DNA from 2 places in the Streptomyces sp. NPDC058663 genome. Region 2 is predicted to be linked to the other one. Evidence: riboswitches for the same ligand, from Rfam matches in the RefSeq annotation. Region 2 holds a riboswitch; the other holds the start of a gene.
What was found. A riboswitch is a leader RNA that binds a small molecule or an ion and turns the genes downstream of it on or off. The one in region 2 is predicted to bind glycine.

Region 1: it holds a riboswitch for glycine, as region 2 does, so the genes downstream of both, gcvP (aminomethyl-transferring glycine dehydrogenase) here and gcvT (glycine cleavage system aminomethyltransferase GcvT) in region 2, are expected to answer to the same signal.

The regions. Positions count from the first base shown of each region.
Region 1 covers NZ_JBHXRV010000065.1:25,379-40,667, forward strand. The annotation lists gene ACFWVV_RS33780 (PhzF family phenazine biosynthesis protein) at 1-98, shown strand, start outside; gene ACFWVV_RS33785 (CPBP family intramembrane glutamic endopeptidase) at 197-1,018, opposite strand; gene ACFWVV_RS33790 (glutamate--cysteine ligase) at 1,415-2,923, opposite strand; gene ACFWVV_RS33795 (hypothetical protein) at 3,428-4,030, shown strand; gene ACFWVV_RS33800 (DUF5999 family protein) at 4,336-4,533, shown strand; gene gcvP (aminomethyl-transferring glycine dehydrogenase) at 4,678-7,563, opposite strand; glycine riboswitch at 7,766-7,866, opposite strand; gene ACFWVV_RS33810 (PRC-barrel domain-containing protein) at 7,961-8,356, shown strand; gene ACFWVV_RS33815 (DNA polymerase IV) at 8,427-9,926, opposite strand; gene ACFWVV_RS33820 (MerR family transcriptional regulator) at 10,099-10,704, opposite strand; gene ACFWVV_RS33825 (bifunctional nuclease family protein) at 10,935-11,408, opposite strand; gene ACFWVV_RS33830 (MerR family transcriptional regulator) at 11,474-12,217, opposite strand; gene ACFWVV_RS33835 (FHA domain-containing protein) at 12,236-13,144, opposite strand; gene ACFWVV_RS33840 (DUF881 domain-containing protein) at 13,272-14,030, opposite strand; gene ACFWVV_RS33845 (small basic family protein) at 14,030-14,362, opposite strand; gene ACFWVV_RS33850 (DUF881 domain-containing protein) at 14,359-15,285, opposite strand.
Region 2 covers NZ_JBHXRV010000003.1:2,500-17,788, forward strand. The annotation lists gene ACFWVV_RS02865 (aldo/keto reductase) at 1-249, opposite strand, end outside; gene ACFWVV_RS02870 (hypothetical protein) at 446-910, opposite strand; gene ACFWVV_RS02875 (PRC-barrel domain-containing protein) at 1,477-1,833, shown strand; gene ACFWVV_RS02880 (hypothetical protein) at 1,861-2,400, opposite strand; gene ACFWVV_RS02885 (hypothetical protein) at 2,463-2,624, opposite strand; gene ACFWVV_RS02890 (hypothetical protein) at 3,175-3,432, shown strand; gene ACFWVV_RS02895 (STAS domain-containing protein) at 3,491-3,937, shown strand; gene ACFWVV_RS02900 (L-serine ammonia-lyase) at 4,019-5,404, opposite strand; gene glyA (serine hydroxymethyltransferase) at 5,614-6,873, opposite strand; gene gcvH (glycine cleavage system protein GcvH) at 6,894-7,271, opposite strand; gene gcvT (glycine cleavage system aminomethyltransferase GcvT) at 7,360-8,481, opposite strand; glycine riboswitch at 8,649-8,745, opposite strand; gene ACFWVV_RS02920 (AAA family ATPase) at 8,910-9,578, shown strand; gene ACFWVV_RS02925 (enhanced serine sensitivity protein SseB) at 9,940-10,746, shown strand; gene ACFWVV_RS02930 (enhanced serine sensitivity protein SseB C-terminal domain-containing protein) at 10,911-11,693, shown strand; gene ACFWVV_RS02935 (ABC transporter permease) at 12,072-13,088, shown strand; gene ACFWVV_RS02940 (ABC transporter substrate-binding protein) at 13,219-15,000, shown strand; gene ACFWVV_RS02945 (ABC transporter permease) at 15,132-15,289, shown strand, end outside.

The DNA of each region.
Region 1 (15,289 bases), on a different contig from region 2:
TACGTACCTCCGTGCACGGCGACCGCACCCACCTCACGGGCCACGCGGTCACCGTGGTCGACGGCGAGCTCCTGCACCCACTCCCTGGCGCCCACTAGCCACCGGCCAACCCCAGCACGAATCGCCCACCCACCTGGCCGCGACCGCGCCAGCAGCAGCACCAGCACCAGCACCGCCAGCAGGCCACTCCCCCGACCTAGAGGGTGGGCAGCCAGTCCACCTTCCCCGCCAGCACCGCGTACCCCACGAACGCCCCGATGTCGAGCAGCGCGTGGGCCGCCACCAGCGGCCCCACCCGCCCCCACTTCCGGTAGAGCAGGACGAAGACCACGCCCATCACCACGTTGCCGATGAAGCCGCCCACCCCCTGGTAGAGGTGGTACGAGCCCCGCAGTACCGAACTCGCCACGAGTGCGGCCATCGGCGTCCACCCCAACTGGCCGAGTCGGCGCAGTAGATAGCCGACGACGATGACCTCTTCCAGCACCGAGTTCTGGATCGCCGACAGGATCAGCACCGGGTACTTCCACCACACCTCGGGGAGCGACTCCGGCACCACGGTCAGGTTGAATCCGGTGGCATTGGCCACCAGGTAGAAGGCCAGCCCCGCGCTGCCGATCCCCGCAGCGACCAGCGTCCCGCGCCCGAGGTCCGACCACGGCCGCAGCCGGTCGAAGCCGATCGCACGCAGTCCGCTCCCTTCCCTGAGCAGCAGATGCGCCACCAGTGCCACGGGCACCAGAGCGGTCGAGATGCTGAACAACTGCCAGGCGAGATCGAGCCACGGCCGGCCCGGCGCGGCGGAACTGTTCAGGTTCGCCGCCTGGTCCTTCAGCCCGCCCGGCCTGGTGACCGCACCGATGAACCGGATCAGGGCGGAAACGCCGCTCGCCCCCAGTGAGAGGGCCAGCACGAGCAGCAGTTCGGTGCCCAGCACCCTGCGGCTCAGAACCTGTTCACGCCGCGGAACCGGCCCCTCGGGCGACACTCCGGCCGTCTGCCCCGGATCCGCTCGCACTTCAACCTCCAGTTGGGTGGTCCCGCCTCATCCCGCCCCCCGCACCCAAGGCACTCGCCCCCAGGCACGAAGATCGCACACGCCAGTCACAGCTTGCCCGACCCCCACCCCAAACCCCCACCCACCCCCAGCCCCCTGGGGCGCCCACCCCCCTCGGGCGCCAAAACCGCCCCAATTACCCCAGCTCCCTCGGACGCCCATTGCCCCAGCCCCCTTGGGCGGCGGGGCCGCCCCCCGGGGGCGGAACGGGCGGGCAAGGGGGCGGCCCCCGGCGGAGCCGAACCCTGGGCCCCGGCCCACCCCGGCCCCCGGCCCCGGGCCCCGGCCCCGGGCTGGACGGAGCCACTCACTCCCACCCCACCCACACCACTCCCCCGCCCCGCGCCCGCCGCCCCCTCACCCCTGCCCCGGAAACCCCACCGGCCACAAATGCACCGCCTCCCCCTCCCCCGCCAACTCCCCATACCGCCGGGTCATCGCGGCCAGCGCCGCCTCCCGCCCCAGCCCCGCCTCCACCGCCCGGTGGTACGTCTCCACCTGCCACGAAGCCCCGTTCACCTTCCTCCGGCACCGCTCCTCGATCACTCCCAGATACCGGTCCCGGTCCGCCGCCTCCACCCCCCACGCATCCAGCCCCGCCGCCGCCAGCGGCAGCAGTTCGTCCCGCACCAGCTTCACCGCCGGCACCCGCTGCGTCCCCGACCCCCGCCCCGCCCGCGGCCACACCAGCTCGGCATCGATCCCGTACCGGCACGCCGCGTCGAAGTTCGCCTCGGCCTCCTCGAACCCCATCCGCCGCCACACCGGCCTGGAGTCCTCTGCGAGCGCCCGCACCAGCCCGTAGTAGAAGGCGGCGTTGGCGATGACGTCGGTGACCGTCGGCCCGGCCGGCAGCACCCGGTTCTCCACCCTCAGGTGCGGCACGCCGTCGGCGATCCCGTACACCGGCCGGTTCCACCGGTACACGGTCCCGTTGTGCAGCACCAGCTCGTGGAGGCTCGGCACCCCGCCGTCGTCCAGCACCCGCAACGGATCCTCCTCGTCGCAGATCGGCAGCAGCGCGGGGAAGTAGCGCAGGTTCTCCTCGAAGAGCTCGTACGCGGAGTCCACCCACTTCTCCCCGAACCAGGTCCGCGGGCGTACCCCCTGCGCGACCAGCTCCGGCGGCCGGGTGTCGGTCGCCTGGGTGAACAGCGGCGGCCGCGACTCCCGCCACAGCTCCCTGCCGAAGACGAAGGGCGCGTTGGCCCCCACCGCGATCTGCGCGCCGGCCACCGCCTGCGCCGCGTTCCACACATCGGCGAACCGCCCCGGCGTCACCTGGAGGTGCAGCTGCACGGAGGTGCACGCCGATTCCGGCACGATCGACGCGGAAGTGCAGGTCAGCCGCTCGACACCCTCGATGTCCAGCTGGAAGTGCTCGCCCCTGGCCGCCATGATCTGGTCGTTGAGCAGCACATAACGGTCCACATCGGAGAGGTTCGAGTGCACCAGGTCGTCCTGCCCCAGCGTGGGCAGAATGCCGATCATCATGATTCCCGCATCGAGCTCGGCAGCCTTCCTGTGCGCATAGCCGAGCCCGGTCCGCAGCTCCTCCGCCAGTTGATCGAGAACACGCCCGCCCAGCCGGTGCGGGACAATGTTCACTTCCAGGTTGAACATCCCGAGCTCGGTCTGGAAATCACGGCTCGCAATGCGCTCGAGGACCTCCGCATTCATCATCTTCGGCATCCCGTCGGGGCCCGCAAGATTGAGCTCGATCTCCAGCCCCATAAGATTCTTCGGCTTGTCGAACCGCTTCTCTTCCAGGAGCCTCCCGAGCCCCTCCAGACACTCGTGGAGCTTCCGCCGGTACCTCTGCCGGTCCGACAGATCGAACCCGTCTGCCACGACCTTCTCACCCATCAAGCGTCCTTCCTGGAACGGGAGAGCCTGCGGCAACGGCCGCTGCACCTGTGTGTTCACGGTCGATGATGCCCCGGCGGGCTGATCCATAACGCCCCGCCCGCACCAGGCACGTAGTACGCTCGACACGAATTCGCCCAGGCACATTCCGCAGGCAAGGTGCAGGGTGCAGTTACCGGCCCCGGCAAAGTGGTCATAAACGCCGACGACTTCAAGCCGACCGCTCCGGTCGTCGGCACCTGGGATAAGCCCTCCGGGGACCGGACCAATCGGGTGATTTCCCGTGCCGGAAGGGCATGCGGAAAGGCTGAATACCGCCTTGCTCGCAATATCCCGGACAGCTAGCTGAAACGCGATGTGAACACGTGTCGTATAAACTCCGCGAACGAGGCGGAGAGTTGACGCCGGGCCCCCGCCCAAGGCCTCCTCCGGCCCCGCACCGCTGACAGCGTCGTCCGCACTTCCCAGGCTTCACCGTGTCTCCCGAGCGAGAGGCGACCCACCATGCCGCTGCACGTACCCCCGGCTCCCGCGCCCGCCCTGCGCAGCGTCCTCGCGGCACTCGGCTCCCCCACCGCCGTACGCGAGCCCCGCACCCCGGCCCTCCGCTCCCACCAGGGGCCGCTCACCGCCGAACTGCCCCTGCCTGTGCACGTCTGGGACGAGATCACCGTCGGGGGCCGACCGCCGCACACCCGGCTCACGGGTTGGCGGTTCCTGATCCGGGACGCCGGCCGGGCCGTGGCCGCGGCCGACACCGTCCTGACCCCCGACGGCTGGACCTTCTCGCACTTCTTCGAAGGTCCCTACCTGAGCTCCACCGAGCGGGCACTGCGCCACGCCGAGTCCATGCCCACCGCCTACCAGCCGCGACTGCTGTCCATACCCGCCCTGTACATGCTGACCCTGTGGCTGCACGGCGATCCCACCGCGGACGCCACCGCGGGCGCTCCCGCCCCGTCCGACGTCCTGGTGCCGCTGGCCCCCGCCCCGCCCGGCATCGCCGCGCACCGCCCGTGCACCGTCGCCGACCTGCTGCCCGTGCTCTCCCTGCGGCTGCGTCCCGCCCCGGCCCCGGCCGCCCCGCTCCTCGGCCAGCCCGCCTGACCCTGTTCGCGTACGGTGCCCCGCCCCGGCCGCCCCGGCGCGGGGCACGGCGCTGCCCGGATACCCCATCCGGAGTAGCCCACCCGGGCCATCCCGAACCACCCGAAGAGAGGGGCAGTTGGACTGAACCGTCCGCACGGGTGACGCGTCCTCACCCAATAAGAAGTGCTGCCGTGAAATCCCTGCGGATCGACGCCCGTGGGGCAACACTGGGACCGGACCAACTGATACGGGGGGCGGCCATGAACACCGATTCGAGCCGCGGGACCACCTTCACCACCACGACGCAGCGAAAGAACCCATCCATGTGCCAGCACCAGCCACTCTGCCCGTCCGCCGAATCCGCCGACCGTGAGGCCGCCCGTCCGATGGCCCACCACCCGGAGCAGGGCTGGAGCCTGCTGTGCAACGGCGTCCTGCTCTTCGAGGACACCGGCGAGCTGCTGCCCAACGGGCAGATCATCGCGCCGCACCGCCCGCTGGACGTGGCCACCGCGGCCTGACCGGACGCGGTCACGCTGCCTGACAGCCCGCCGCGGACCAAGCGGCGGGCGCACAGTACGCACGACGAGGGGCCGGCCCGGAGCATCCGCTCCGCACCGGCCCCGACGCAGTTCAGCGTCCCGTCAACCGCCCGCCACCGTGCGTCAGTTGTCGTACTCGTCGATCGGCGGGCACGAGCAGACGAGGTTGCGGTCGCCGTAGGCGCCGTCGATCCGGCGCACCGGCGGCCAGTACTTGTCGGCGGCCGAGACCCCGGCCGGGAAGACCGCCTCCTCGCGGCTGTAGGCGTGGTCCCACTCGCCGCCGAGCGCGGCGGCCGTGTGCGGGGCGTTGCGCAGCGGGTTGTCCTCGGCGGGCCACTCGCCGCCGGCGACCTTCTCGATCTCGCCGCGGATGGCGATCATCGTGTCGCAGAACCGGTCCAGCTCACCGAGGTCCTCGCTCTCGGTCGGCTCGATCATGAGCGTTCCTGCGACCGGGAACGACATGGTCGGCGCGTGGAATCCGTAGTCGATGAGCCGCTTGGCGATGTCGTCCACGCTCACGCCGGTCGCCTTGGACAGCGGGCGCAGGTCGACGATGCACTCGTGGGCGACGAGGCCGTGCGGGCCGGTGTAGAGGACCGGGTAGTGCGGCTCCAGACGCTTGGCGATGTAGTTCGCCGCCAGTACGGCGACCTGGGTCGCGCGCTTGAGGCCCTCCCCGCCCATCAGGCGTACGTACGCCCACGAGATCGGCAGGATGCCCGCGGAGCCCCACGGAGCGGCCGAGACCGGGCCGACGCCCGTCTCGGGACCCGCCGACGGCTGCAGCGGGTGGTTGGGCAGGTAGGGCGCGAGGTGCGCACGCACACCGACCGGGCCGACGCCCGGACCGCCGCCGCCGTGCGGGATGCAGAAGGTCTTGTGCAGGTTCAGGTGGCTGACGTCGCCGCCGAACTTGCCCGGCTTGGCGAGGCCGACGAGCGCGTTCAGGTTGGCGCCGTCGACGTACACCTGGCCGCCGGCCTCGTGGACGGTCGCGCAGATGTCGGCGACGTGCTCCTCGAAGACTCCGTGCGTGGACGGGTAGGTGATCATCAGCACCGACAGCTGGTCGCGGTACTGCTCGATCTTGGCCCGCAGGTCCTCGACGTCGATCTCGCCGTCGTCGGCGGTCTTCACCACGACGACCTTCATGCCGGCCATGACCGCGCTGGCGGCGTTGGTGCCGTGCGCGGAGGACGGGATCAGGCAGACGGTGCGCTGCTCGTCGCCGTTGGCGCGGTGGTACGCCCGTACGGCGAGGAGTCCGGCGAGCTCGCCCTGCGAACCGGCGTTGGGCTGGATGGACACCGCGTCGTACCCGGTGACCTCGGCGAGGCGCTCCTCCAGCTCATGGATGAGGGTGAGGTAGCCGTCTGCCTGCTCGACCGGCGCGAAGGGGTGGATCTGCCCGAACTCGGGCCAGGTCACCGGCTCCATCTCGGTCGTCGCGTTCAGCTTCATGGTGCAGGAGCCGAGCGGGATCATGCCGCGGTCGAGCGCGTAGTCGCGGTCCGCCAGCTTGCGGAGGTAACGCAGCATCGCGGTCTCGGAGCGGTGCTGGTGGAAGACCGGGTGCGTCAGGAACTCGTCGGTCCGCAACAGTGCCTCGGGCAGCGTCTCCGCGGTCGCCTCGTCCAGTGCCTCGATGTCGGCCTCGACCCCGAAGGCCGCCCACACCGCGTCGACCTGGGCCCGCAGGGTGGTCTCGTCACAGGCGAAGGAGACGGTGTCGGCGTCGACCAGACGCAGGTTGACGCCGCGGTCACGGGCGGCGGCGACGATCTGCGCGGCCTTGCCCGGCACCTGCGCGGTCACGGTGTCGAAGAACGCGTCGTGCGCGAGGGCGACCTTGCCGGCCCGCAGCCCCTCGGCGAGGATCACGGCGTAGCGGTGGGTGCGCCGGGCGATGCCCTTGAGCCCGTCGGGGCCGTGGTACACGGCGTACATCCCGGCCATGACGGCGAGCAGGACCTGCGCCGTACAGATGTTGCTGGTGGCCCGCTCGCGGCGGATGTGCTGCTCGCGCGTCTGCAGGGCGAGGCGGTACGCCTTGTTCCCGTCCGCGTCCACGGAGACGCCCACGAGCCGACCGGGCAGGCTGCGCGCGAACTTCTCGCGTACGGCCATGAATCCGGCGTGCGGTCCGCCGAAGCCCATCGGCACACCGAAGCGCTGCGTCGTACCGACCGCGATGTCCGCGCCGAGCTCGCCGGGCGAGGTGAGCAGCGTCAGTGCCAGCAGGTCGGCCGCCACGGTGACGACGGCACCGAGCTCGTGCGCCGCGTCGATCACCGGCTTGATGTCGCGCACGACACCGGAGGCGCCCGGGTACTGCAGCAGCACGCCGAACACACCGCGCTCGGCGATCTCGGCCGGAATGCCCTCGGACAGGTCCGCGACGACGACCTCGACACCGGTCGGCTCGGCGCGCGTCCGGATCACGGCGATGGTCTGCGGAAGCGTTTCAGCATCGATCAGGAAGACGCCGTCCTTGACCTTGCCCACCCGGCGCGCGAGCGACATGGCCTCGGCGGCCGCGGTGCCCTCGTCGAGCAGCGAGGCCCCGGAGGTCGGCAGCCCGGTCAGCTCGGCGACCATGGTCTGGAAGTTGAGCAGCGCCTCCAGCCGGCCCTGCGAGATCTCCGGCTGGTACGGGGTGTAGGCCGTGTACCAGGCGGGGTTCTCCATCACGTTGCGCAGGATGACCGGCGGGGTGAAGGTCCCGTAGTACCCGAGCCCGATCATCGGGGCGAGCACCTGGTTGCGGTCGGCGAGGGTACGCAGTTCGGCCAGCACCTCCTGCTCGGTGCGCGCCTCCGGCAGCCCGAGGGCCGCAGCGTTCTTGATGGCATCCGGTACGGCGGCGTCGGTCAGCTCGTCGAGCGACCCGTAACCGACCTGCGCCAGCATCTTCGCCTGAGCCTCGGCATCGGGTCCGATGTGACGGTGCTCGAAGGGGATGCCACGCTCGAGTTCTTCGAGCGACATACGGTTGGCGGTCATCTGCGGAAGGCCTCCTGGTCTGACACGACCTGCGAGGGGCACCACGGCACGGGCGCCCGGACGGCCTCCCCCTCTGTCATCTCAACCTGAGAGCTTCACCAGGACATCAAGAGCGCGGATGTCCCGACTTTCACCGTCGGTGAGGATGGTCCACGCCCCGGCCTGCGCCGTGTACGTGTTCCACCCTGCTTTCCAGAGTGACCTCGTCCGTGCGGTACAGGGGCCTGAGAGATTCCGGGGAGGAGTTGCTCCTTCGGCGCCTCCGACACATTCCTCTTCGAAGGACTCTCCCGCACGGGGTCAGCAGCCATTGGCCAGCCTACCAGCGCACTCCCGCCCCGATCCCTCGAGTGGCCAGCCTCCCGAATCTGCACTTTCGTAGTGTTTTACGGGGTTCATGCAGGAGTGGCGACCAGTTGGAGGGACCGTGCAGACCGACGTCGATCCGCGCAGCCTGATCGGCCGCAAGGCACTTGACCGCAACGGCAACAAGATCGGAACGGTGGACGAGGTCTATCTGGACGATGCCACCGGCACCCCGGAGTGGGCGGCCGTCCGCACCGGACTCTTCTCCCGGGACGCCTTCGTGCCGCTGGAGCCCAGCACCCTCGTCGGCAACACCCTGCGCATCCCGTTCGAGAAGTCCCTGATCAAGGACGCCCCCGACTTCGGCGTGGGCCGCCACCTCTCCCCCGAGCAGGAGCTCCAGCTCTACCGCCACTATGGGCTGGACTCCCCGGCCCCCACGCCCCCGGACCGCGACTTCGGCACCCTCGCGGGCGACGACAACTAACCACAACCACCTCTCCGCGAACCGCCAGGCCCCCACGCCAGAAGCCAAACCCCCAGGCCCCAGCCCCCTCTCACGCCTCCCGCGGCTCCGTTCCCACCAACGGCAAGGGCTCCGCCGGTTCCAGCTCCGGGTCGTCCACCCGGAAGGTGCGCACGCGCCCCGGCACCCGCGACCCCGGCTCCTCGAACCGCACCGTCACCCGCCCCACACCGCTCCCCTGCACCCACCCTGCCCCGTATTCCGCATGCCGCACGTCGTGCCCCGCATGCCATCGCCGCTCAGCCGCTTCTTGGGCCTGTGCCGCCGCCGACAGCTCGCCGCCCAGCCCCGCCTCGGCGCCACCCGAAGCCTGGTCACCCGCTTTCGGGCCCTCCGAAGCCGCGCCGCCCAGTACCTCCACGTCGCCCTCGCCCTCGGCCGCCTCCGCGGCCCCCACCAGAGCCCCCGCGCCCATACCGCCTCCTGCTTGCGCTTCCGCTGCCGCCAGCGCCTCGCGGGCAGCGGCCTGCGCGAACAGGTCCTCCTGCGTGAAGTCCGCCAGTCCCGTCACCCCCACCCCCAGCAGCCGCACCCCGCCCGTGGTGTCCACACCCTCCAGCAGCCGCGCCGCGGCCTCCCGCACCACCCCGGGGTCGTCCGTGGGCCCGCGCAAGGTCTCCGACCGCGTCAGCGTCGAGAAGTCGAACCGGCGCACCTTGAGCACCACGGTCCGCCCCGACCGCCCCGCCCCGCGCAATCGCTGCACACACCGCTCGGCCAGCCGCTCCACCTCGCCGCGCACCCGCACCCGGTCGTGCAGGTCCACGTCGAAGGTGTCCTCGACCGACACCGACTTGGCGTCCCGCTCCGCCACCACGGGCCGGTCGTCCAGCCCGAGAGCCATGCGGTGGAGCGAGGCCCCGTGCGCCTTCCCCAGGAGCCGTACGAGCTCGTCCACGCCCGCGGACGCGAGGTCGGCCACCGTCGTCATCCCGGCCCGCCGCAGATGGTCCCCGGTGGCCGGACCGACCCCGGGCAGGATCCGCACCGACATCGGAGCCAGCAGCTCGCGCTCGGTGCCCGGCTCCATCAGCACCAGCCCGTCCGGCTTCGCCTGCTCGGAAGCGATCTTGGCCAGCATCTTGGACCCCGCGAGCCCCACCGACCCGCTGAGCCCCGTGACCGTACGGATGTCCTTGCGCAGCTGCTCCCCGACCGCCCGCGCGGACTCGGCGTCATCGGCCGTGCCGCCCGCCTCCAGGTCCACGAAGGCCTCGTCCAGGCTCAGCGGCTCGACCAGCGGCGACAACCGCCCCAGCAGCTCCATCACCTGGTCGCTGACCGCCCGGTACAGGGAGAAGCGCGGCACCAGATATGCCGCGTTCGGCGCCAGCCTCCGCGCCTGCGCGGTCGGCATCGCCGAGTGCACCCCGAACCGCCGCGCCTCGTACGAGGCGGTGGCCACCACTCCGCGCGGACCGAGTCCGCCCACCACGACCGGCTTCCCGCGCAGGCTCGGCTTCGCCGCCTGCTCCGTGGCGGCGTAGAAGGCATCCATGTCCAGATGCAGGATGGTCGGCACGCTTCTCACACCAACGATGCTGCCCTACGCCACTGACATTCGGCCGGACCGGCCGAGGGGCACCCCGCCCGCCCCGTACGGCCCGGCGGCCGGGCGCAACCGGTGCAGCTGCGCAGCCGGTGCAGACGCACGGTGGGCGCACCCTCACGGTCGGCTCAGCCGGGACGGCGGGTGCGGCCCTTCAGCCGGCCCGGTTCCGCCGCCGAGCCAGCTCGTCCCGGGGGTTGTTCCCGATCAGCGTCTCACCGGTGTCGACCCGCTCGCCGTGCAGCTGCGAGAGCGCCGTCTCGACGTCCCGCCACACCACACCGACGGCGATCCCGAAGATGCCCTGCCCGCCCTGCAGCAACGTCACGACCTCGTCCGGCGACGTGCACTCGTACACGGTGGCACCGTCGCTCATAAGTGTCATCCGCTCCAGGTCCTCGAATCCCCTGGCCCGCAGGTGCTGCACCGCGGTCCGGATGTTCTGCAGGGCGACCCCGGTGTCCAGAAACCGCTTGACGATCTTCAGGACGACCACGTCGCGGAAGCTGTAGAGCCGCTGCGTCCCGGAGCCGTAGGCCGGCCGCACGCTCGGCTCGACCAGCCCGGTGCGCGCCCAGTAGTCCAGTTGCCGGTACGTGATACCCGCGGCCGCACACGCGGTGGGCCCCCGGTATCCGACCGTCTCGGCCGCTTCGGCGGCCCGCGCCGGAGCGAGGGGGTGCTGACTGCTCATGGGGTCGGCCGGACTGCCGAGCGGATACGGCCCGCCCGTCGCCGTACCGTCGCCGCTGATTCTCACGCCGACCTCCGTCCTTGACCTGCCCTGTCGACGGTAGGCAGTCACCCGGGGTGCGTCAACGATCGCCACACTCGGCATGCCGAGTGATAATCACCCTGAGAGTGGTTTCCCGTATCTCTCATCGGGGAAAGGCTACTCGAATGCCCTGAAAAGCCAGGGCCGCACATGCCCCTCAAGCAACGGTGCCCGGCCGGGAATCCCGGCCGGGAATCCCGGCCGGGCAGCGCCGCTCACTGACTGTTGGTACCGAAATCCTCCGGCGAGATCTGGTCGAGGAACTCGCGGAACTTCTCCACCTCGTCCTCCTGCTCGTCCGGAATCGCGATCCCGGCGTCGTCCAGCACCCCGTCACTGCCGTAGATGGGCGTACCGGTGCGCAGCGCCAGCGCTATGGCATCGGACGGGCGCGCACTGACCTCCACCCCGCTGGCGAAGACCAGCTCGGCGAAGAACACCCCGTCCCGCAGGTCGGTGATCCGTACTTCGGTGAGCTCCTGGCCCACCGCTTCCAGCACGTCCTTGAACAGGTCGTGCGTCAGCGGCCTGGCAGGCGCCAGACCCTGCTGGGCAAAGGCGATCGCTGTGGCCTCACCCGGTCCGATCCAGATGGGAAGGTACCGATCGCCTCCCACTTCACGCAGGAGCACGATCGGCTGGTTGTTGGGCATCTCCACCCTGACACCTACGACGTCGAGCTCGTTCACACAGCAACCCTAGGACGTGCCCGACCGGTTTGGGTAGTCGGGCTCCTGTTCACTCCGAGTACAGCTCAGTTCGAGCCGGACCTCAGCGCCGTCTGCACCAGTGCCGCGTGCAGCCGCACCGAGATGCCGGCCAGCTCTCTGGTGGTGGCCTCGGCATGTGCCCTGGTCTGCGGATTACGGTGCCGGCGCAGGGGAGCGACGACGTTGTCGATCAGCCCGGCCTCCCGGTCCGCGGCGGCCTTCATGGCCCGCAGATGGCGCGGTTCCAGACCGAATCGCCCCAGATCCGCCACAAGCCTGGCGACGGTGACTGCCTCCGCGTCGTAGCCGCCGTCCGGCAACGCCGAGATCAGGCCGTACGCCTCCCACTCGCCGAGGTCGCTGTCCACCACCTCGGCGGCGGCGAGCAGCTCCTCACGGCCGATGCGGGCAGCGGTCGGGCCCTCGCCTGCCGTCTCGGGGGCACCGTCGAGCAGCTCGCGGGGCCCGCCGGCAGCCGGCAGCTGGACCTGCTCGCCGCGCTCCAGAGCGTCCAGGTGCTCCTTGATGACCTTGAGCGGCAGGTAGTGGTCGCGCTGCATGCGCAACACCTGGGCGAGCCGCTCCACGTCCGCCGGGCTGAACTTCCGGTACCCGGACGGCGTGCGCTGCGGCTCGACCAGCCCCTCCGCCTCCAGGAAGCGGATTTTCGAGATCGTGACTTCGGGAAATTCCTCACGCAGCAGGCTGAGCACAGAACCGATGCTCATCAGCCGGCTGCCGGCTGAGGTGGTGCCGCGCACGGCACCACCTGTCGGGATTCGCAGCATGGACCTTCCCTGGAAGGATCAGACGCCCTGCTGGCTCGCGTAGAAGACCAGCCGGTACTTACCGATCTGCACCTCGTCGCCGTTCGCCAGCAGGACCGCGTCGATGCGCTCCCGGTTGACGTACGTGCCGTTGAGGCTGCCGACGTCGGAGACGGTGAATCCGCCGTCCGCACCCCGGCGGAACTCCACGTGCCGTCGCGAGACGGTCACGTCGTCGAGGAAAATGTCGCTCTGCGGGTGACGGCCGGCCGTGGTCAGCTCGCCGTCGAGCAGGAAGCGGCTCCCCGAGTTCGGGCCGCGGCGCACCACCAGCAGCGCCGCACCGAGCGGAAGCGCGTCGACCGCGGCCTGGGCCTCGGGCGACAGCGACGGCAGAGAGGTCTGTCCGGTCTTCTCCGCCTCGTACGCCTCCAGCCCCGAGATCGAGATGGTCGAGGTCGTCTCCGAAGGGCGCTCGGCGGCGGCCCCGCCCCGCAGCGGCGCTCCGCAGTTGGAGCAGAACCGGCTGGCCTCGGCGTTGCGGTGCCCGCACCTCGTACAAACCGGCAAGGCCGACATGGACGGATCCTCCTGCCGCGGCTGCCCCGCGTGGTGGGCGCTGGTTGCGTACGGATCGGCGGCAAACCCTCCACCCGTACCTGAGGTTGATGGATCCCCGGAACCTATGCGGCCGGGACCTGCCGGGTCAACAGACGACGCGCCGTGTCCGCCGACCTCGTCACGGAACAGCGGGCGCTCGCCGCTCTGCTCCTCGGCCTCGCCGGGGCGCGGGGCACGGTGACGCGCAGTGTGGGAGCTGCTGTCGTCACGTGCACTCTTGCCGAACAATTTCGCAAACAACTTCACGGGCGATTCCCCTTGACCGAAACAGACCCGCCCGTGGGGCAGGACGAACCCTGCATCAACAAACTCTGCATCTACCGACAACCTGCTGACGTGGACATCTGTACAACGTCCGTATCCATCAGACAGTTTCCACCACGCACCGCGTCCTGGATGCGCCGACCCCCCGCAACCTCATGCCCGTGTCCGACACCGCTCATTCGCCCCGCCTTCACTGGGGTGACAACCGAGCGTAGTCAGGCCGCTTCGCCGGTCGCAAGGCATTCACGACGATCTTCTCAAGTCGTTGCACGACGGCCGTGGCCTGCTCCTTCTCCAGAGTCTGCACAACACCGCCGGGGATGTTGAGCGCGGGCTCCAGGTCCTGCGGCTTGCCGATCACCTTGAAGCTGTACGGCGCGGAGACCTTCTTGCCGTCCACCTGGATGCTGCCGCCGACATCGGAGAAATAGGTGTTGGCGACGACTCGTACGTCATTGATCTGGATCGCTTCCGCCCCTGCCGCCCGCAGTTCCTGAATGGTGTCCAGCAGCCGGTCCGCCTCGACCACCCCGCGCGGATCATTGATGGTCAAGGTGATTCCCGGCCCCTGTGCGCCCACCGTCCCCGCGAGCACCCCGAGCTGACGCTCCTTCTCCTGCGTCTGCTTGCGGGCCTCTTCGGCCTGGTCCGAACTGCTCTCCAGCTCCGTCCGCTGGTCGACCAGCCGCTGCTTCTCGTCCTCGAGCCGCTGCGTACGGTCGTCCAGCTCGTCCAGGATCCGTACGAGGTCCTCCTGCCGCGCACCGCGAAGCGCCCCGTTGTCACTGGTCGAATTGACCTGAATGGCCAGCCCGAGCCCCAGCCCGAACAGCAGCAGGGCGACGATGAGCTGGGCGCGGCTGAACCTCGGCGGCCACAGTCCCGCCGCCAGCCGCTGGCGTCCGGTCAGCTCCGGCCGCTCTTCCTTCTCCTCCGTGCTCACCGGCATCACGCCCGGAAGATGTGCCGCCGGATGGCGGCAGCGTTGGAGAAGATCCGGATGCCGAGAACGACGACCACGCCCGTCGACAGCTGCGCGCCGACGCCCAGTTTGTCGCCCAGGAAGACGATCAGGGCAGCCACGACCACGTTGGACAGGAAGGAGACGACGAAGACCTTGTCGACGAAGATCCCGTCCAGCATCGCCCGCAGCCCGCCGAAGACCGCGTCCAGTGCGGCCACGACCGCGATCGGAAGGTAGGGCTCGACCACCGCCGGCACTTCGGGCCGGACCAGCAATCCGACCACGACTCCCACGACGAGGCCCAGTACTGCGATCACGATGTGCCCTTCTCCGTCTTCTGTGTGTCGGCCACGCCCTTTCCGGCGTCCGCGGCCTGCGGTTGTGCGATGCGTACGATCAGGCTCGGCGCGGCCGGCAGCCGCACCTCGTCCTGGTCGGACATGCTGGTGCGGATGCCGTAGCTCTCCTGCAGCACGTGCAGGTACTGGCCGTCCGCGCTGTCGTTGAACGCGGTGTTGAGGTGCTTTCCGCCCACGGCCAGCACGGTGTAGGGCGGCACCAGAGGCTTGTTGTCGACCAGTATCGCGTCGCCCGCCGCCCGGATCGCCGAGAGCATCGTCAGGCGCTGGCCGTTGATGGCCACGGCCTCGGCGCCGGACTGCCAGAGCCCGTTGATGACGCGTTGCATGTCGCGGTCCCGCACCCGGCCGGTGTCGGAGAATCCGCTGTCTCCGCGCGGTCCGTCGGCTCCCCCGCCGGTCTCCTTGGCATCGTCCACGACGAGTTTGACGCCCGGACCCTGCACCGGGGTTGCTCCGGACAGCAGAGCAACCAGTGCACCCTGATCTCCGCCGTGTTGCTCAAGAGCCTTGCGCTGGCGCTCACTCACGTCACCGCGGAGCGCCTCGACGTCCTTCTCCAGGCCGTCGGCATCCGAGGTCTCCGTCTGGATCCGCTCGACGAGTTCCTCACGTTCCTTGGCCACTACCGGAGCAGCTATCCGCGCGTTCGCCGCTCCCAGCGTGACCACCGCGGCCGCCAGTACGAGACCGCCCGCCAGGGCGAGTTTCGTCTTCAGGGTGCGCGGCATGCCGGCGGTGCCGTCGGCCTTCTGACGGGCGGCCGCCTGTGCGTAGCCGTCGTCGAGACTGTGCTCCATCACGTTCGTCAGCAGCGACATCGACGCATCCGGGCGTCGCGGTGGAGATGAGGTGCTCCGGACGGGGGGCTGCTGCGACATGCCG
Region 2 (15,289 bases):
GTCGGCGACGCCCCGGCTGCGCAGCCAGCGTCCGAGCAGCCGCTCGCTCTGGCCGCCCTGGCTGTCGTCGTGCCAGTAGGAGTACGTGTTCGAGGTGTCGAGGAAGGTGCCGCCGGCCTCGGCGTACCTGTCGAGGATCTCGTACGACGTTCTCTCGTCGGTGTACGTGCCGAAGAGCATCGCTCCGAGGGCCAGGACGCTGACCTCGCGGCGGGTGGTGGGGTCGGTGCCGAGGGTGCGGTAGCGCATGGGCGGGTTGGCGGATGTGGCGGTGGACATGCGAACTCCCCTTCCGTGGCCCGGGTTTCGGGCCACGCGCCTGGTGCTGGGCACTGCGTGCTCAGCGCTTCGGAGGGGAGTCTGCTTGTTGGAGAGCACTCCAGGTCAAGGCCCGGCGTCAGGGTCTCGCCAGGTCGTGGCGCAAGGAACGTGCCGCCGGTGACTCTCACATGCGCAGGAGATGTTCCGTGGACTCCTGGTAGTGGCGCAGGGCGAGGCGCAGGTCCTCGGTCGGCGCGTCGACCTCCTGGTTCTGGTCCTGCCAGGCCGCGCGCAGGGTGCGGCGCCGTTCCGCGAGGGTCTCGGTGAGCTGGGTGACGGTCTCGTCGAAGACGCTGTCGGCCTCCTGGACCGCTTTGCCCGGGTCGGCGACGAAGGTGTTGAGCGCCTGCTGGAGGCGGAGGGTGAGCTTGTCCCGGTCGCCCTGCGGAAGCAGGACGGCGCTCTTGGTGGGGTCGCTGCGGAGCCCCGGGGCAACTGGGTCGCGCGGGGGGTGGGCCGGGTCGGTACCAGGTGTGCCGGGCGGGGCGCCGGGGACCTGTGGGGCGTCAGGGGCCTGCGGGGCGCGCTGCTGTACGGCGCCCGGGGGGCCGGTCTGGGGCTGCTGTGCGCGTTCTTGGTCGTAGTGCATCAGTGGCTGCTTCCCGTCGGGTGGTGCGGGGCGGTACCTGGACGGTGCGCTGGGAGCGGCGGGCGACGTCTGCGCGGGGCGTGGCGCCGCCCGGGGCGATGTGAGGTCGGTGCGTGCAGGCAGCCTTCGCCTGGTCGCCTACCGGGCCGAGAAGGAGGACCCACCCTCGCCGGGCCTCCGCATCGCGGGAGCGTTCCGGAATTCCACGGGGACCGGGCGAAAGTGAGAAGCGGCATGCGTCGCCCGGAAGATCCGTAGCGCCATCGCCCGGAAAGTCCGGAGCGGCATCGTCACGCCGTGTCGTGTCTTGCCGTCAGTCAACGCCCGGCATTTCACCCTGTCAACGGCGCCTGGTGCCGGAGGGGCCGGGCATGCCGAGGCGGATGAAAGAGGCGGCAGGGAGACGGGAGAACGGCCCTCGGGCGGTTGGGGCGCCGCCGCGCGGGCACCCGGACCGCCGGGGAGGGCGAAGGCGCGCTCCGCCGCTTTCCGTAGCGGATGCGCACGACAGCGGACCGGCGGTACGACATGCCGGTCCGGCCGTAGGACAGGTCAAGGGAGCGATCATGATTCATGCGGCGGACGTACGGGAGTGGCGCGGACTTGACGTCCTTGACCCCGACTCGCACAAGATCGGCGTACTGGAAGCGGTCTACGTCGACACCACCACCGACGAACCGGCCATGGCCACTCTGCGCACCGGCCTGCCGACCCGTCACCGCCTGGTCTTCGTTCCCCTCACGGAGGCGGTCGTGGGCCCCGGATATCTCAGGGTGTCGTACGCGAAGGCGCTGGTGAAGGAGGCCCCTTCGATCGGCATGGACGACGTACTGCCGGCCGGGGAGGAGGAAGCGGTCTTCCACCACTACGGACTGCCCTACCGGCCGGGGACCGGCGGCGAGCGCTGTCTGGCCCGGCGGTGACCGGGGGTACGGCAGGGGCGGGCCGGTTCACCGCCGCGATGCGTGCGCGGGCGGCGTGAACGGGCCCAGGCCGAGAACCGTAGCCCTGGGTTCGATGTCGACAGTGAGCACGAGGTTGCTGAAGTCGGCCGGTCCCAGGCCGTCGCTGCACGCGAAGCGGTGCGAGGTGGGGGTGGGTGAGGTCAGGAGGAAGCCGGCGTTGCCGGTCCAGGAGTGGCGGACTCCGCGCTCGTCGCGCCAGCAGTTCCAGACGTTCAGGGTCGCCGGGACGGCTGCGGGCTTCAGGATTTCGAGGTGGACGAGCGGCGGTGTGGTGTCGGCCCACAAAGTGATCCCGGACGCCTGTAAGCCGTTGATCAGCAGGTCTCCTTCCGACATGTCGAGGCAGACGCCCTGAACCGGGCGACGGACGTACGCCACGAAGCGCAGCGTCACCCGCGCCGTGGCCCATGCGACGGGAGTGCCGAACGTGAGGTGCACCGTCCGGCCGTCCACCACGATGGGCCGGCCACGCGACGTCGCGAATTCCTGCTCGAACTTGGGGGGCCGGTGGGGGGAGTGCAGCATCGGATTCTCCTTGCGGTACGGGGTGCGGATGCTGCCGAGGGGCGGCGCCCGGCTGTCCCCTGTCACGGGTGGGCGGGCCTCGGCAGGTCGCGTCCCGGCGCCATGTATCCGGCGAGCCACAGGACGAGGGCGACAGCGGCGAAGCGGCGGCGCAACTGCCGCGCGGTGAAACCGAATCCGGAGGAGAGCAGGACGGCGAGGAGCAGCGGGATCCACAGCGGCATGGGCGGGCCTCCGGAAAGCGAACGGTACGTTCCTGGCTTCCGCGGGGTCCGGGCGAAGCGGACAGACGATGCGCCGCGCACCGTGACGGTGCGTGGTGGCACGGGCCTGTGCCGTACCTGTCAGTGAACGCCTCGCCTTCGGTCATGTCAACGCCCCTGCTCTAAAAGGAGGTTGAGAAGGCGAAGGCCTGTTGCCGTGAGGGAGGCGGGTGCGCGCGGCGGGCGTTTCCCGGCGCGGGCCGAGGGCCGGTACCGGGGGCTGAAGCGCGCGCTGCACCCTGCGAGGGGGCGATCGTGATGCGGTGCCGCCGGGGCCAGGGCCGCTGGTCGAACGCTCATGCTGCCGGGGGTTCGGGCCAGATGGGGACGGGGACCCGCGATCCGGCCGGACGGCAGGAGGGGGCGTGTCCTGGCCGGGCGGCGAGGGTTTCTGCGCCCACCTCAGTAGCCGTGTCTCCGTGCCGCCACCGGAGGACGCTCGATGGCGCTACGCTATGGGGTCAGGCCCCAGCCCCGGCTGCCAGCACTTCTCCGCGCCGGGAGGGCCTTCGTGAAGCTGCTTCTCCTTCTCGTCCTCGCCGTTCTTCTCGGTCTGGGATTCCTGAACTCGCTCTGGTGGGTGGCCGCCGCCGTCCTGGTGTTCGGCCTGCTCCGGTACGGCCGGAACGAGCGGCACCACCGCCGCGGCAGCTACCGGGACTACGAGGAGTACCGGGACCACCGGAACCGCGAGGACCACTGGGGGCGCCGGTACGCCAGAGAGCGCCGCTACGGCCGGCCGCGCCATGACCGTGAGCGCCAGGCCTGACGCCAGGTGAATCCGTGACCGACAGCACAAGGGCTGACGCAATGTGAATCGAGGAGCCGTGTCCCTGCCACAGTTGAACGCCTACCGGCACGACCGGGGGGACCGCGCGCTGATCACGCTGGCGGGTGAGATCGACCTGGACACCGTCCCGCTGGTCCGGGCGTCGGTGGAGAAGTGCCTGCGCGAGGGCATCCGCGTCATCGACGTCGACCTCACGACCGTGACCTTCTGCGACGTGAGCGCCCTCAACGCGTTCCTGGTCGTCTCGCAGCAGACCGTCGATGCCGGCGGCGCCTTCAGACTGCACCATCCGCCCCCGGTACTGGCCCGGGTCGTCGACCTCACCGGCAGCCAATTCCTCGTCGAAGGCCTGCCGTTCACGGAACACCGTGCGCCATTGCCCTCGTGGTCCGGTCAAGGGGACCGGGGCAGCCAGGTCGTCAGGTCGCGCGCGGACCGGTCGGTATCCAGGTGCAGCCGAGCCCGCGGGAGACCCGGATCTTGATCTCTGCGGGGCGACCATGGGCGTAGCCGGCGCGGAACCGCACCCCCGCCCTTGCGGTGATCCTCCTCGGGTGGCTGTTTCTCAGCACTCGATGACGTTGACCGCAAGACCGCCCCGGGCCGTCTCCTTGTACTTGACCTTCATGTCGGCGCCCGTCTCCTTCATGGTCTTGATGACCTTGTCGAGGGAGACCTTGTGGCTGCCGTCGCCGCGCATGGCCATCTTGGCGGCGGTGACGGCCTTGACGGCGGCCATGCCGTTGCGTTCGATGCAGGGGATCTGGACCAGGCCGCCGACCGGGTCGCAGGTGAGGCCGAGGTTGTGTTCCATGCCGATCTCGGCGGCGTTCTCGACCTGCTCCGGGGTGCCGCCGAGTACCTCGGCGAGGGCGCCGGCCGCCATGGAGCAGGCGGAGCCGACCTCGCCCTGGCAGCCGACCTCGGCGCCGGAGATGGAGGCGTTCTCCTTGAAGAGCATGCCGATGGCGCCGGCGGCGAGGAGGAAGCGGACGATGCCGTCCTCGTCGGCGTTCGGCACGAAGTTCATGTAGAAGTGCAGAACGGCGGGGATGATGCCGGCGGCGCCGTTGGTGGGGGCGGTGACCACGCGGCCGCCCGCGGCGTTCTCCTCGTTGACCGCCATCGCGTAGAGGGTGACCCACTCCATGGCGTGCGCCTTCGGGTCGCCGTCGGCGCGCAGCTGGCGGGCCGAGTTTGCGGCGCGGCGGCGGACCTTGAGGCCGCCGGGGAGGATGCCTTCGCGGGACATGCCGCGCGAGACGCAGGCCTGCATGACGCGCCAGATCTCGAGGAGGCCCTCGCGGATCTCCTCCTCGGTGCGCCAGGCCTTCTCGTTCTCCAGCATCATCGATGAGATGGAGAGGCCGGTCTCCTTCGCCATGCGCAGGAGCTCGTCGCCCGTGCGGAAGGGGTGCTTGAGGACCGTGTCGTCGGGGACGATCGGGTTCTCACCCGCCACCGCGTCCTCGTCGACGACGAAGCCGCCGCCGACGGAGTAGTAGGTCTTCTCCAGCAGGGGCGCACCGCCCGCGTCGTACGCGAAGAGGGTCATTCCGTTCGCGTGGTACGGCAGGGAGCGGCGGCGGTGGAGGATCAGCTCGTTGGGCTCGTCGAAGTCGATCTCGTGGGCCGAGCCGATCTCCGTCCCGAGCAGGCGCAGCTTGCCGGTGGCGCGGATGCGCTCGACCTCGGCGTCGGCCGTCTCGACGTTGACGGTGCGCGGGGAGTGGCCCTCCAGGCCGAGCAGGACGGCCTTGGGGGTGCCGTGGCCGTGCCCGGTGGCGCCGAGCGAGCCGAAGAGCTCCGCCCGTACGGCGGTGGTCTGGGCGAGCAGGCCGTCCTTCTTGAGACGTCCCACGAACATGCGGGCGGCCCGCATCGGGCCCACCGTGTGGGAGCTGGACGGGCCAATGCCGATCGAGAACAGGTCGAAGACCGAGATGGCCACAGCAGAACTCCTCAAAAAGGTGGCGGACGCCGTTGTCCGTCGGGCAGAACAGGGCGGAACAGGTGCGCGGGCTCGTCCCGGCCGGGAGGCCGGGGCAAGGGGCGGGGCACCGCGCTCACTGTCCAGTGTGCGCGGTGCCCCGTATTTACGTATTGCTGGGAGTCGCCTACCACGCGACGCCCAGATGAAGCCTACGTAACCGGACCGAATTACTTCAGGCCGGGGTAAAGCGGGTGCTTGTCGGCGAGGGCCGAGACGCGCTCCGACAGGGCCTTGACGTCGTACGAGGGCTTCAGGGCCGCCGCGATGATGTCGGCGACCTCGGTGAAGTCCTCCGTCTGGAAACCGCGGGTGGCAAGCGCCGGGGTGCCGATGCGCAGGCCCGAGGTGACCATCGGGGGGCGGGGGTCGTTCGGGATGGCGTTGCGGTTGACCGTGATGCCGACCTCGTGGAGGCGGTCCTCGGCCTGCTGGCCGTCCAGCTCGGAGTTGCGGAGGTCCACCAGGACGAGGTGGACGTCCGTGCCGCCGGAGAGGACCGAGACGCCGTGCTCGGTGACGTCGGCCTGCACCAGGCGCTCGGCCAGGATGCGGGCGCCGTCCAGGGTGCGCTGCTGGCGCTCCTTGAACTCCGGCGAGGCCGCGACCTTGAAGGAGACGGCCTTGGCCGCGATCACGTGCTCCAGCGGACCGCCCTGCTGACCCGGGAAGACCGCGGAGTTGATCTTCTTGGCCAGCTCGGCCGTGGAGAGGATCACGCCGCCGCGCGGGCCGCCGAGGGTCTTGTGGGTGGTGGTGGTGACCACGTGGGCGTGCGGGACCGGGTTGGGGTGCAGCCCGGCCGCGACGAGGCCCGCGAAGTGCGCCATGTCGACCATCAGGTACGCGCCGACCTCGTCCGCGATCTCGCGGAACCTGGCGAAGTCCAGCTGGCGCGGGTACGCGGACCAGCCGGCCACGATCAGCTTCGGCTGGGACTCCTTGGCGAGGCGGGCGACCTCGTCCATGTCGACCTCGCCGGTCTCGTCCACGTGGTAGGGCACCACGTTGTAGAGACGGCCCGAGAAGTTGATCTTCATGCCGTGGGTCAGGTGACCGCCGTGGGCCAGGTTCAGGCCCATGATCGTGTCGCCCGGCTTGATCAGCGCGTGCATCGCGGCGGCGTTGGCCTGCGCGCCGGAGTGCGGCTGGACGTTCGCGTGCTCGGCGCCGAACAGCGCCTTGATGCGGTCGATCGCGATCTGCTCGACCACGTCGACGTGCTCGCAGCCACCGTAGTAGCGGCGGCCCGGGTAGCCCTCGGCGTACTTGTTGGTGAGGACCGAGCCCTGGGCCTCCATGACCGCGACCGGAGCGAAGTTCTCCGAGGCGATCATCTCGAGGGTGGACTGCTGGCGGTGGAGCTCGGCGTCGACGGCGGCGGCGACGTCCGGGTCCAGCTCGTGGAGGGAGGAGTTGAGAAGCGACATCAGGCGAGTCCCTAGGGGTGTCAGTTGCCGGAGAGCGCGGAGTACTCGTCAGCGGAGAGCAGGTCGTCCGGCTCCGCGGTGACGCGCACCTTGAACAGCCAGCCACCCTCGAACGGGGCGGAGTTCACCAGCGACGGGTCGTCCACCACGGCCTGGTTGGCCTCGACGACCTCACCGGTCACCGGGGAGTACAGGTCGCTGACGGACTTGGTCGACTCCAGCTCGCCGCAGGTCTCGCCCGCGGTGACGCTCTCGCCGACCTCAGGGAGCTGGGCGTAGACGACGTCACCGAGCGCGTTGGCCGCGAACTCCGTGATGCCGACCGTCGCGACGCCGTCCTCGGACGTCGCGAGCCACTCGTGCTCCTTGCTGTAACGCAGCTGCTGGGGGTTGCTCATGGCTGAATTCTCCTGGATGCGGGGGAGTGCTGATGAACCGGGTCTTGACAGATGAGACGGGGGTACTTCCGCGAGTATGCGGCGTTCGTCACTTCTGGCGCTTGTAGAAGGGCAGAGCCACGACCTCGTACGGCTCGTGCGTGCCGCGGATGTCCACGCCGACGCCCTCGGTGCCGGGGGCCGCGAAGGCGGCGTCGACGTACGCCATGGCGATCGGCTTGCCGAGGGTGGGGGAGGGGGCGCCGGAGGTGACCTCGCCGATGACCCGGCCGTCGAAGACGACGGGGTAGCCGGAGCGCGGGACGCGGCGGCCCTCGGCGACCAGGCCGACCAGCTTGCGCGGCGGGGCGCTCTCGGCGCGCTCGGCGGCGGCCTTCAGGGCCGTGACGCCGACGAAGTCCGACTCGTGGGAGGTCTTCTCGAACTTCACGACCCGGCCCAGGCCCGCGTCGAACGGCGTGAGCGCGGTCGTCAGCTCGTTGCCGTACAGCGGCATGCCGGCCTCCAGGCGCAGCGTGTCGCGGCAGGACAGGCCGCAGGGGATCAGGCCGACGCCCGCGCCCGCCTCGGTCAGCGCCTGCCAGAGCTTCTCGGCGTGCTGCGGCTCGACGAACAGCTCGAAGCCGTCCTCGCCGGTGTAGCCGGTACGGGCGATCAGGGCAGGGACGCCGGCGACGGTGCCGGGCAGGCCCGCGTAGTACTTCAGTCCCTCCAGGTCGGCGTCGGTGACCGCCTTGAGGATGCCGGGGGACTCGGGACCCTGCACGGCGATCAGCGCGTACGCGTCGCGGTCGTCGCGGACCTCGGCGTCGAAGCCGGCCGAGCGGGCGACGAGCGCGTCCAGGACGGTCTGGGCGTTGCCCGCGTTGGCGACGACCAGGTACTCCTGCTCCTGGAGCCGGTACACGATCAGGTCGTCGACGATGCCGCCGTCCTCCTGGCAGATCATCGTGTACCGGGCGCGGCCGGGGCCCACGGTGCCGATGTTGCCGACCAGCGCGAAGTTCAGCAGGTCGACCGCCTGCGGGCCACTCACCGTGATCTCGCCCATGTGGGACAGGTCGAAGAGGCCCGCCCGGGTGCGTACGGCGTTGTGCTCGTCGCGCTCCGACGTGTACCGCAGCGGCATGTCCCAGCCCGCGAAGTCGGTCATGGTCGCACCGAGCGAGCGATGCAGGGCATCGAGGGCAGTGCGGCGGGTGGTGCTCATGAAATGACTCCCAAGGCAGAACGACGGCATGACGACGAGGACTGTCCTCCCCATCTGTCATCGGAACCTGAGAGGTTCGCCGACGCAACGCGTGCGTCAGGCTTGCACCTTGGGTGGGGCCCCGAATGCCGACTTGTCGACAGGGAGGGCCCGCTTTTCAGATCTGCCTCGCCCGCGCGGTACGGGGCCTGAGAGATTCAAGGGAGGAGCTTGCTCCTTCGGCGTCCCGGGCGCTGCGGCCCCGGACTCTCCCGCGCGGATTCATACGGCCGTTGTGAAGTTGGGGGTGCACAGGGGGTGCCTGGCGCGCACATCATTGCACGCCCCCTTCGGTGCACGCCCCCCTCGGTCGGCAAATCGCTTGTCCCGCATTACCTTTTCTTTACACTTCTTGGGCAAGGGTGAGGTGGTACCCAGCAGGGGGAGGGGTGAGGGCGTTGCAGCAATCCAGCGGTATTGCCACGGCGGGTGTGACGGGGGCGAAGCCGGGCGTGCGCGCGGCGCGGCCCGTGCCGGTGCCGGTCGTGCGCGACTGGCGCGAGCGGGCCGGGTGCAGTCCGCACCGGCTGATGTTCGCGGCCGGGGACGTGGTCGTGGTGTCCGGGCTTCCCGGCAGCGGCAAGAGCACGCTGATCGGGCGTACGGCGACGGGGGTGCGCACCATCGACTCGCAGGACGTGCGCGAGCGCTGGGAGAACAGGACGCCCGGCTGGCTGCCGTACGCCCTCTACCGGCCCCTCGTGCGGGTCGCGCACTACGCGGGGCTGCGCAAGGTGCTGCGCTCCGGACAGAGCGTGGTCGTGCACGACTGCGGTACGCAGACCTGGGTGCGGCGGTGGCTGGCGCGTGAGGCGCGGCGACGCGGGCGCGGGCTGCGCCTCGTGCTGCTCGACGTGACGCCCGAGGTGGCCAGGGACGGGCAGCGGGAGCGCGGACGCGGAGTCTCCGGTTACGCCTTCGCCCGGCACCGGCGGGCCGTGGGCACGCTGGTGCGCGACGCGGAGGGCGAGCGGCTGCCCGCCGGATGCGCCTCGGCGGTGCTGCTGGACCGGACGGCCGCGGGGGTGCTGAAGGAGATCGGGTTCGAAGCGGAGTGACGTGTGACGTCCTGGGCGCCCCGGCGCGGTCGGCCGCACCGGGAGCCGAGGGGGCCGGGCCCGCGCCGCTGCCGCGCGGATAGGGTCGTGCGCGCAGGACGGGGACGGGTGGAAGGCGAGAAGGGGACGGTCCGTGGAGATACCGGAGACGACGGGGCAGTACGGCACGGAGGGTGCGGGCGGGGCCCTGGGCCCTCAGGGGGTGAGCGGGGCCCAGGGTCTGGGAGGGCCGCAGAGTCCGGGTGGACCTCAGGGTCTGGGTGACCCCCATGGGCTTGGGGGCCCCCAGGACCTGGGTGACCCCCACGGGCTTGGTGGACCCCGGGTGTCGGGCGGCCCCCACGTGTCGGGCGGCCCCCACATGTCGGGCGGCCTCAGCGGTCCGGGCGGCCTCGGCGGTCCGGGGGCCGCTTCGCACGGCCCGGCCGGGGCCGGTGGCGGATGGCCCGGCAATGAGCTCGAAGAGGTGCTCGCGGCCTCGCTCGGCAACCCTGCCGCCGGGCCCCGCCTCGTCGAGGTGCTCGGCCGGAGCCCCCTGTGGATCCCGCTGCCGAACGGCGGCGGCCCCGACGGCGGCCCGCTCGACCTGCCCACCACCGAGCTCGAAGGACAGGCGTACGTGCCCGTCTTCAGCTCCGAGCAGCAGTTCCTCCAGTGCGTGGGCGCCCACATGTCCTTCGCGGTGGCGCCCGCCGTGGAGTTCGCCCGCGGGCTGCCTCCGCAGCTGGGCATCGTGGTGAACCCCGGCGGCGCCGTCGGCACCCCGCTGCCGCCGCTCGCCGTCGCCGAACTGTGCAGGACCGGCCGCACCCCGCTGGACGGCCCCGCAGGCGGCGGCCGGGTGCGGCTCTTCGAGCCGGACTGGCAGGACGAACCGGTCGACTTCCTCGCCGCCGCCGCGGGGGAGTTCCAGCAGAGCGCGGTCGTCGTCACCGCCCGGCGCGCGCTCGCGAGCGTCGAGGGCGACGCGCCCGTGCTGTTCGTCGGCGTACAGCTGTCGTCGTGGGAGGGTGCGGACCGCAACGCGCCCATGGACGCGCTCGGCCGGGCGCTCGGGCGCGAGTCCGCTCCGTGGCCGGTGCACCTGCTGCTGCTCGACATGGCCCAGGACCCGGTCGCCGACTGGATGCTGGAGCGGGTGCGGCCCTTCTACCAGAGGGAGCACTGAGGCCGGCGGGAATCCGGCACCTCGGGGAAGAAGTCTTCGAAACCGGTACCGGCTCGGTGTCAGTGCTGCCGCTTAAGCTGGTTTGATGACCTCGCCGCACGGGGGCGAATCGTTCGTGTGCGGCCGGCGTCGACACGGTGGATCGAAGAGGGGCGGGACCCAGGGTGAGCGTGTCAGGCACCGCGGCGGCCGGACAGGTCGAGCACATGCTGCGCCAGGTGACCCCCGGGCGGTACGACGCGTACGAGGCGCTGCTGCACGCCCTGGTCGACGGCAAGCTCTGGATGCTGCTCTGGCACGGCACCGCCGGATCACCCGACGCCCAGTACGGAAACATGGAGGTCGACGGTTTCGGCTACGCCCCCTGCGTGACCTCCGCCCAGGAACTCGCCGCCAGCGGCTGGAACCGGGCGCACGAGGTCGCCACCGGAGCGGAGCTGTCCCGCGCCCTGTTTCCCGACCGCTGGGGCGTCTGGCTCAACCCGCACGCCCCCGGCGGCGGCCTCGGCATCCCGTGGCTCGACCTCAGGCGCATCGCCACCGGTCTCGACCGGATGCCCGCCGGTCCGCTGCGGATCTCCGAACCCGCCCTGGAGATCCCGCAGTTCTACGCCCGCCTGGCACAGAACGCCCATCACACCCCGGCCGTGCGCGCGCTCAGCCGGGCCTGGGTGCAGCCCGCGCTCGGGGCGCCGTACCTCGCCATCGGTCTCGACCTGTACGACACCGGCCGGCAGTCGGTCGAGGCGGTGCGCGCGATGATGCAGCAGTCCATCGGGGTCGTCCCGGACGGTCTGCCGGTGTCCACGGTCGCCATGACCGACGAGCTCGACCCGGTCGGGATGTGGCTGCGCGCCAACGCCCGGCCCTTCTACACCCGTGACGCGCACGCCCCGGCACCGACCGGTGCGCCGGGGTACGGCTACCCGCCGTCGCGGGCGTACTGAGCGGGTTCTTTTCCGCGGCTGCTCGCAAATGCCCCTCTGGGGGTCAATTCGCATGTCCGCACGCTCAGTTCGACCCTCGGGGACGTGAAGTACACGTCTGCCCCAATTTCATTGCTCTGGACAGCAGTTGCGCGGTCTTGTCGGGCACTGCGCTCAATTGCCCACTGTTCGGCCCTGGTTAAGGGCCGTCCGGATAGCGGAAAACCGCAGAGAGCATCACGGTTGCGCATCCTTTGGCCGGGGGGGCTGGCGGGTCGGTACGCCCGCGTTGAAGACTCCCCGAACCAAGGGGCGTTCGCCCTGTGTTCGACAAGCTCCAAGCCGCCACAGCGGCGGGCAAGGGCCGACCACCGTCGGCCGAGAGGGGTCCCCACCACGATGACGGCACCATTGCACGACACCTCGCCGGACGCGGACAAGGCCGCTGCCGCCGACGTCGCCGCCGATGTTGCAAGGAAGTCGGTCGAGGGGCGGTCACTGCGCCAGATCGCCTGGACCAGGCTCAAGCGCGACAAACTCGCGCTGGCCGGCGGCGTGGTCGTCGTCCTCCTGGTGCTGACGGCAATCTTCGCTCCACTGATCGTGAGCATCCTCGGTCACCCGCCCGAGCAGTTCCACCAGGACAAGATCGACCCGCTGTTCGGTGTGTCCCCGGGCGTCGAGGACAGCATCTTCGGCGGTATCAGCTCGGACTTCCTGCTCGGCGTGGAGCCGGGCAACGGCCGCGACGTGTTCAGCCGCGTCGTCTACGGCGCCCGGATCTCCCTGCTGGTGGCCTTCCTCGCCGCCATGGTCGCGGTCGTCATCGGCACGGTGCTGGGCATCGTCGCCGGGTTCTTCGGCGGCTGGATCGACGCGGTCATCAGCCGCGTGATGGACATGCTGCTGGCCTTCCCGCAGCTGCTCTTCATCATCTCGCTGGTGTCGGTGCTGCCGGGCAACCTCCTGGGCATGACGGGCAGTACGGTCCGCATCTTCATCCTGGTGATGGTCATCGGCTTCTTCGGCTGGCCCTACATCGGCCGCATCGTGCGCGGCCAGACGCTGTCGCTGCGCGAGAAGGAGTACGTCGAGGCCTCGCGCAGTCTCGGTGCGGGGCGTGCGTACATCCTGTTCAAGGAACTGCTGCCCAACCTGGTGGCGCCGATCACCGTCTACACGACGCTGATGATCCCCACCAACATCCTCACCGAAGCGGCACTCTCCTTCCTGAACGCCGGTGTCAAGCCGCCGACGGCTTCCTGGGGGCAGATGCTCGACAAGGCCGTGGACACCTACCAGAGCGACCCGTTGTTCATGATCGTGCCTGGTCTGGCGATCTTCATCACAGTGCTCGCCTTCAATCTCTTCGGTGACGGGGTGCGCGATGCGCTCGACCCGAAGGGCACCCGCTGATCACGGGGCCGGTGGCCCGCGAGGGCCGCACAACCCCTTCCGTGCCGACCGGCCACAACGGCCGAACGGCTCCCCGCAGGTTCCCGGGCAACGCGCCGGAAACCGCACTCTCCCGGAGGTTGCAGAACCAATGAACACCCAGCGTTCGTCGGCGAGGATCAGGCAGGTCGCCGGAGCGGCGGTCGTCGTGGCCGCCCTCATGTCCACCGCGGCGTGCGGTGGCGGCGGTGGCAAGAAGGACGAGGGCGGCAAGGCCGGCAAGGGCGCGGGCTTCAACGCCGCAACCGCCGCTGTCGCCAACCCTTCGACGAAGAAGGGCGGCACGCTCAAGTTCATCGGCAAGCAGGACTTCGACTCGACCGACCCGACGCGTCAGTACTACGGCTTCACGTGGGACCTCGCCCGGTTCTACTCCCGTCAGCTCGTGTCGTACGCGCCCAAGCCGGGCCCCGCGGGCGCCGAGCTGGTGCCGGACCTCGCCAAGGCGAACGGTGTGATCACCAACGACGGCAAGACCTACACGTACGAGCTGCGTGACGGGATCACCTGGGAGGACGGTTCGCCGATCACCTCCAAGGACATCAAGTACGGCATCGAGCGCGTGTGGGCCGACAAGGTTTTGCCCGGCGGTCCGATCTACCTCCAGAAGGCCTTGGACCCGAAGAAGGAGTACAAGGGCCCCTACGAGGACAAGGACCCGGAGAAGCTCGGTCTGAAGGCGATCGAGACGCCGACCGACAAGAAGATCGTCTTCAACCTGGCGACGCCCAACGTCGACTTCGAGCAGATGCTGGCGATGCCGGCCGGTTCCCCGGTGAAGCGCGAGAAGGACACCGGCGCCAAGTACCAGCTGAAGCCGTTCTCCTCGGGCCCGTACAAGTTCGAGTCGTACACGCCCAAGCAGGGCGCCGTGCTGGTGCGCAACGACAAGTGGAAGAAGGAGTCGGACCCGATCCGACCCGCCCTTCCGGACAAGATCACCATCACGGTCAACACCAACATGGAAGCGATCGACAAGCTTCTGATGAAGGGTGACTACGACATCGACATGAACGGCACGGGCATGACCCAGGCCGGTCGTACCGAGGCGCTCAAGAAGCACAAGGAGAGCCTGGACAACATCCAGACCTCCTTCACGCGCTACGTCGACTTCACCCCCGTCGCGCCGCTGAACAACGAGCACTGCCGCAAGGCCGTGATGTACGCGACCGACTACAAGTCGCTCCAGGACGTGCGCGGCGGCGAGGCGGCCGGTGGCCCCATCGCGACCACCATGCTGCCGACCACGATCAAGGGCGCGGACGACTACGACCCGTACGGCGTGAAGTCCCGCGCCGGCAAGCCGGACCTGGCCAAGGCCAAGGACGAGCTGAAGAAGTGCAACAAGCCCGAGGGCTTCAAGACCGTCATCAGCGCGCGCAGCACCGCACCGGCCGAGAAGGAAGCCGCCGAGGCGCTCCAGGAGGCGCTGAAGAAGGTCAACATCTCGCTCGAGGTCGACACGATCGACGGTGCCGAGTCGTCGTCCATCACCGGCTCGCCCACGCAGGTCCGCAAGCGCGGCTACGGCATGATCATGACCGGCTGGGGTCCCGACTTCCCGACCGGCCAGGGCTTCTCGCAGCCGCTGATCGACGGCCGTTTCATCACGCCGAACGGTAACTACAACGGCTCCGAGACGAACGACCCGAAGATCAACGCTCTCTTCGACGACGCCCTCAAGGCGACTGACCCGGAGAAGGCCGCGGGCTACTACAAGGAGATCAACCACAAGACGGCGGACATCGCCGCCCAGATGCCCTTCCTCTACGAGAAGAACTTCTCGTGGCGCAGCCCGCGGGTGACGAACGTCTACTCCTCCGTCGCCTACAACGGCCGTTACGACTACTCCTCGCTGGGCGTCGTGAAGTAACGCCGAACCAGGACTCGTTGACCCCCACCATCGCCAACCCGCCAAGCCCGAAGGGCAGGTGAGGGCCGCGGGCAGTGGCCGGGAGACCCCGTAATCCGGAGAGTCTCCCGGCCACCGCCGGGCCGCGCACAGTGCTTGCTTACGTCATCCGGCGCTTGTTCGCCGTCGCCATGATGTTGTTGGTCGTCACACTGACGACCTTCGTCATCTTCTTCGTACTCCCGAAATGGGCGGGACAGGACATCGCGCTCCTGTTCGTCGGAAAAAATACCGATCCCGCGTCCGTCGA